Regions from separate parts of the Aliivibrio fischeri ATCC 7744 genome, predicted to be linked through region 1. Evidence: riboswitches for the same ligand, from Rfam matches in the RefSeq annotation. Region 1 holds a riboswitch; the other holds the start of a gene.

Region 1 (3,406 bases):
GAGTACATCAGTTATTATTTCAACAGAATCGTAATTATCAGTTAGTGATTGTGGCTGATTTAAAACCGTCTGAGTTAAAACCATTACTTCGTCAGTACTTAGCAAATATACGTTTAGGCGCTGCAAAGAAAACGAATTACGCCGTTACTTATAAGTCAGATTCTGTACCGAGTATTAGCATGGCGGTAAATACTGAACAGAGTAGTCATTATATTTCTCAGTTTATCGCAGTTCAGGGTTTGGAAGATCACTCTGCAAAATCCATTTTTATTCAGGATATGCTGCAAAGAATAGTATCTAAGAGATTGATGCACTATGTTCGAGAAGAACTAAGTTTGGATTACGCTCCATATGCGCTTATGGTGAATGCTGATAGTGAGTTTAAACCTCATTGGGTTATGGGCGCACAAGTTGACCCTAAGAATGCACAACTTATTGAGTCTGCCATTGATAAGGTAATAAAAGATTTATTACGTGGAGTAACAGAAAATGAGGTAAATGCTGCAGCTAAACAGTTAGTGGTTGATTTAGAACCATTAAAAAATAACAGTACTCAGCAAGCATGGCTGCTAAATCGTTACACCATACACAACTACGGAGTTGAAGCTCTATTTGGTATTTCAGAAACAGCAAACTCAGTTAATGTAGAAGATATAAATAGATTGATAAAATATTCATTTGGTAAAAACAGTCATCAATTTAAGTATCTATCGACGCCAATTTGATTTTTTTGTGATCTATATCTTGTTTTTTAGGGCGTAGATAGTAAAATCGCTGCTTAATTAATCATCTAGGGTTTTGTTTAAATGGGTTACGATTTAGGTACTGTTTATCTTGGTCAAATGGCTGCAAAAAAAATGCTTAACGAAGAAATGTATGGCAAACAGCAACCAAGAACAAAGAAAACAGCAGTAACAAAAAAACTTTGGAAAGGATTCGAAAATGTTAATACTAAAATGGCAAACATGGTGAGTGGATACACTCCTGTATTAACTTGGTAAATGATTTACTGAATAGTTTGAAAGGGCATACCTAAGGTGTGCCTTTTTTATTTGCCATTTGAAAATGATAGGAGTAGCATTCTGATTGTTGTTTGGTTCTTATGCCAAATACGGGTGATGGATTTCCACCTTTAACCGCTCTATTTTTAGAGATAATGATTCCTACTGTAGCGTTACCCTGATCAGTGAGTCTGATCGTATTGGGGTAGATCCGTCTATGGTAGAGCAGTTTGTTATTTCTCTTCTCTTCTAAGATCGTCTATCCTTTTGTTTAACCATTATTTAAAGATAGAGATCCATGGCACATCCTCTTAATCGAAATTTTCAAAACTTATTTCAAGTAGCTCGTTGGTCATTACTAATTCTACCTGTTGCTTTATTGGTAGGGTCATTTAACGCATTTTTCTTATGGTTACTAAGTGAAGCGACGCAAGCTCGCATTGCGAATCCATGGCTGATTTATTTATTACCAGTTGCGGGTTTAGCTATTGTTTATAGCTACCGAAATTGGGGTAAAAATTCGGCGGGCGGTAATAACTTAATTATGGATGAAATCCACCAAGCTGGGGAAGGTGTTCCAGTAAGAATGGGGCCATTAGTGTTATTTACTACGGTGATAACGCATTTATTTGGTGGCTCTGCTGGTCGTGAAGGTACGGCTGTTCAAATTGGTGGTGCAACAACCGATTGGTTATCTAAAGTCTTTAAGCTATCTGAAGATGACCGAAAAATGATGCTAACCGCAGGTGTTGCCGCTGGTTTTGCTTCTATTTTTGGAACGCCTTTTACTGGAGCCATCTTTGCTCTTGAAGTGTTGTTTATTGGGCGTATTAAGTTCAATGCCATCATTCCTGCGCTATTGGCTGCTATCTTAGCTAATGTGGTCGCTTCGGCTTGGGGTGCCCATCATACGCATTATTTAATTAACTTTGATCAGGTTAGCACCTTGTTTGGTCATGCTGTTGATATCGATCTTTTATTAATGGCTAAAGTGATTATTGCTGCAATTGGTTTTGGTATTGCTGGTTATTTGTTTGGTGAGTTGACTCATGGCTTTAAAGATCTGTTTAATGCAACACTAAAAAACCCATATTTGATTGTCGTTGTGGGTGGTTTGATGGTCATCATCATTACGCAATTACTTGGCAACTATGATTACATTGGTATTGGTGTTTATCCAAGTCGTGATGGTGGTGTGAGTATTACTTCTGCATTTACCGAAGGTGGAGCAGAGTGGTATAGCTGGATTTTAAAACTGGTATTAACTGCGATTACTCTTGCTGCTGGTTATAAAGGTGGTGAAGTAACACCGTTGTTTTTTGTTGGTGCTACGTTAGGTAACTTCTTAGGTTGGGTTATGGGGGCTCCGATTGATTTATTTGCTGCTCTGGGTTTCCTTGCGGTATTTGCAGCTGCAACCAATACACCATTAGCTTGTACGATTATGGGCGTAGAATTGTTTGGTGCTGAGTATTTACCTTATTTCGCATTAGCGTGTTATACGGCTTATTACTTTAGTGGTCATACCGGTATTTACTCTTCGCAACGTGTTGCTGTTTCTAAAACATTAGAGCATGGTCGTGATCATGACGGCCTAAATAAAATAGGGTCATATCGTGAACATAATTCATCGTCATTAAAACACCTAGCGAATAAGCTAACTAAAAAAGACAAATAGTTTCACGTGAAACATGGTGGTTTATCTAGATTAGAACTTGGTAGAGATAATTAGAACCTAATGTGCTTCTCCACAAAAAATAACACTGTATTTGTTGGTGTAAGAGCTACGGATGACAAAGGTGGTTTTTTGTTACGAAGCACACAAGGTTCAATATGCCTTGTGGGAGAGGATTCGAACCTAATGTACTTCTCCACAAAAAAGAACATTGTATTTGGTGGTGTAAGATCTACCGATGACAAAGGTGGTTTTTTGCTGCGAAGCACACAAGGTTTAATATGGATTGTCGATATGTAAAACTCTATATGCGCTCACTCACAAACTCAGCCAACCACTTGATAACTTTTTTCTCTTCCATTTCATTTCTTGCATACTTTCTTTATACTCCGAATACGTTCAGATTTTGATTCAACGATCTGAAGGAAACTTGTCGGAGTGCTTAGTGCTTTTTAAAGTACGAGCTGAGACCGCAGTGCGGGATCCGTAGAACCTGATCAGGCTAATACCTGCGAAGGGAACAAGAGACAATTTACATCTTAGTTTATGAAACCATATCTACAGATTGAAAGGTACAGACGTAGCTGAATTTTAGCTGCTTTTATTCTTTTTAACTTGTGGGCATAACAGTACAGACAGATATTCTCTGCAGCACAAACTAAGAACCTCTTGCTACAACTCAAATCCGGCAAGCAATTATTCTATTTTTATCAAGGAATTTTGCTATGTC
Region 2 (3,406 bases), on a different replicon from region 1:
ACGGTTATTGCCGAGAGCAAAGCATTTTCAAACCTCTTAAAATACGGCCTAAGCTCTTTATTAATGGGCTTTGGCGCTAAGTTAGCAATGACTAACTAATATTAGTCTAAAATCAAAAAAGGGGTGAAGCTATTGTCGCTTCACCCCTTTTTTATCACTTCAATAACTACTTATTTTCTTCAAAATAGATTAACGATTTAAACGTTGATCAATATCTACCGCCAGAGCTACCGATGCTCCAACCATTGGATTATTCCCCATTCCAATAAAACCCATCATCGCAACATGTGCAGGTACAGATGAACTTCCAGCAAATTGTGCATCTGCATGCATTCTTCCCATGGTATCTGTCATACCGTAAGATGCAGGACCAGCAGCCACATTATCAGGGTGTAAAGTTCGTCCTGTGCCACCACCAGAGGCCACAGAGAAGTACGGTTTTCCTTGAGATAAACGTTCTTGTTTATAAATGCCAGCAACAGGGTGCTGAAAACGTGTAGGGTTCGTTGAATTCCCCGTAATACTCACATCAACATTTGCAGCATGCATAATAGCGGTGCCTTCACGAACATCATCCGCACCATAACATAAAATATCCCCACGCTCTGTTTGCGAAAAACGCTTTCTACCTACTTCAACCAATTCACCGGTTTGGTAATTAAATTCTGTTCTTACATAAGTAAAACCATTAATACGCGAGATAAGATAAGCGGCATCTTTACCTAAGCCATTTAATACCACTCTTAATGGTGTATGACGTGATTTATTTGCATTTAATGCAATTTTAATCGCTCCTTCAGCAGCAGCAAAAGACTCATGACCAGCTAAAAATGCAAAGCACTGAGTTTCTTCCGATAATAAACGAGCTGCTAATGCACCATGGCCAAGCCCAACTTGACGCTGCTCAGCAACACTCCCTTTTTTACAAAATGCTTGTAGCCCTTCACCAATCATAGTTGCAGCGGTTACCGCACTGTTTGCTTTTCGAAATAGTGCTAAAGCAGAGCCTAAAGTATAAGCATCACACGCATTATCAAAAGCAATCGGCTGAGTATCTAATACCAATTTTTTAGGATCGATCCCAGCTTCAACGCAATAATCATATGCTTGATCAAGTGTTGAGAAGTTCATTTCTTTAAGTAATGTTTGGATATTTGTATTCATAATGATGACCTCAATTATTCTTGACGTGGATCGACAGTTTTTACTGCTTCAGAAAAGCGTCCATAAGTCCCCTTAGCACCTTTTAACGCTTCATCAGCAGAAATACCTTTTCCAATATCTGCCATCATTTTTCCAAGATTCAAATACTCATAACCAATCACTTCACTATCTTCATCAAGACCTAAACGAGTTACGTATCCTTCGGCTAATTCCATATAACGCACACCTTTTGCATTAGTTGAATAACTCGTACCAACTTGGCTTCGTTTGGTTTTACCTAAATCTTCTAATGCAGCTCCAACCTCTAAACCACCTTCAGAGAAAGCAGATTGAGTTCGACCATAAGCAAATTGAAGAAATATTTCACGCATCGCAACATTAATTGCATCGCATACCAAATCCGTATTCATTGCTTCTAAAATGGTTTTTCCTGTAAGGATCTCTGCTGCCATTGCCGCAGAGTGCGTCATTCCAGAGCAGCCAATCGTTTCGATCAGTGCTTCTTCAATAATGCCTTCTTTCACATTTAAAGTTAATTTGGCCGCTCCTTGCTGAGGAGCACAAGCACCTACGCCATGACTTAATCCAGAAATCGCTATCACTTCTTTTGGGTTAATCATTCGTCCTTCAACAGGAATTGGTGCTGATGGGTGAAGGTCGCCTCTTTGAATAGGGCACATGGTTTGAATTTCAGATGCATATTGCATAATGTTTTCCCGTTGGTAAGGAAAACAGGTGTAGGAGGGTATATGACCTACAGACCAAGAGCGAACAACAATCTCAATCTAGATAAGTAACTATAAAGATACTTATTTGGATTGATACAAAACGTTCGTTCAACAGATACACCTGTTCTCTATTCTGTAGGAGTCATCAGCCAACATTGGCGGTTAAGTAGGTGGAACCCCATCACCTTTACGTATTCAATATTAGCTCCAAAGAACACGCAGTCGCAACAGGGTTATTAGACTTATTTTATATATTAAATCCAACTTTTATATTAGATAAACCATAAAGATTGAGTATTTATCACTATTTAATCTGAGTAATACAACGTAATGTAATATTACTTAAAACTTAAAATCGTGAACGATAACTACGATGGCATCCATTACAGGTATCCTGCGCCTGCTCTAAACCAGCTTCTGCCGCCTCTTTATCTTGTTGTTGGCTTGCTTGATATAGCAAAGCAAAACCACTATCCATCTCTTTCATCAGTTGATTAAACTTTTCCGGTTTATCCCACACCGCTTTTTTTGCTTTACTGCCTTCTTGGCTCCCTTCAGTAAAAGCCGTATTTAATAATTGACTATGTTGAACCAATTGCTGACTGATCGATTCAATTTCGCTCCAATTTAGTACATTTTCATCCATCATCTCTTCTACTTGCTCTGATTGATTTTCTATATGTACAAAAGCCTGTTGTCTTGCGTTAATTAGGTCAACACTCGCTTGAGCAAATGCAATATTTGGTAATAAAACACATAAACTAATTACTAATTTTTTCATTACGTTCTCTCTTAATAGATGTCTGTCTCGCTTCGAGTTGCATTTAATTTACACCACAACAGTTGCACATGCAACTGTTGTGGTGTAAATTATCTTTCAGTTAGTTAAAACATCCATTAATTAGGAACAAGAAATGAAAATTTGGGATTTACCAACACGCATATATCATTGGCTTCAAGCACTGCTTTTTATCGGATTAGCCGCAAGTGGTTTTAATGGAGAAGGGCCACATATCTATTTAGGTTTGGCGCTTTTTACTCTTATTTTATGGCGTATTGTTTGGGGCTTTATCGGAAGTGACACGAGCCGTTTTAAGCAATTTATTTCTTCTCCAAAACGTACAATTTCTTACTTATTAGGAAAAGAACCATCAAAAGCAGGTCATAATCCAGCGGGATCTTGGATGGTTATTGGGTTAATTTCCACCTTATTTATTCAATGCATTACTGGAATTGCATTAGCAGGATTATTCGATCACATCCCTTATGCCGATATTGTTTTAAATGACAATGTCTTTGATGTTTTTGTTACTCTGCATGGAATATGTGCACGCTTATTACCTGTATTAGTCGTATTGCATTTAGTCACCATTCTCTTTTATAAATTACGCTCAAAGCCACTTGTTTGGGCAATGATCACTGGCGTGCAAAAGAAACTTACAGAACATCAAATGCCATCAAATCTAGTATTTGTATCAAATAAGCGTGCATTATTAGTGCTAATTGCAACAGGA

The links. A riboswitch is a leader RNA that binds a small molecule or an ion and turns the genes downstream of it on or off. The one in region 1 is predicted to bind fluoride.
Region 2: it holds a riboswitch for fluoride, as region 1 does, so the genes downstream of both, AVFI_RS15020 (iron-sulfur cluster assembly scaffold protein) here and AVFI_RS00120 (voltage-gated chloride channel family protein) in region 1, are expected to answer to the same signal.

The regions. Positions count from the first base shown of each region.
Region 1 covers NZ_CP092712.1:26,736-30,141, forward strand. The annotation lists gene AVFI_RS00110 (M16 family metallopeptidase) at 1-725, shown strand, start outside; gene AVFI_RS00115 (hypothetical protein) at 807-1,001, shown strand; fluoride riboswitch at 1,106-1,173, shown strand; gene AVFI_RS00120 (voltage-gated chloride channel family protein) at 1,300-2,679, shown strand; TPP riboswitch at 3,101-3,213, shown strand; gene thiC (phosphomethylpyrimidine synthase ThiC) at 3,402-3,406, shown strand, end outside.
Region 2 covers NZ_CP092713.1:314,973-318,378, reverse strand. The annotation lists gene AVFI_RS15030 (LysE family translocator) at 1-99, shown strand, start outside; gene AVFI_RS15025 (GGGtGRT protein) at 190-1,164, opposite strand; gene AVFI_RS15020 (iron-sulfur cluster assembly scaffold protein) at 1,179-1,871, opposite strand; fluoride riboswitch at 2,022-2,087, opposite strand; gene AVFI_RS15015 (c-type cytochrome) at 2,242-2,673, opposite strand; gene AVFI_RS15010 (cytochrome b/b6 domain-containing protein) at 2,807-3,406, shown strand, end outside.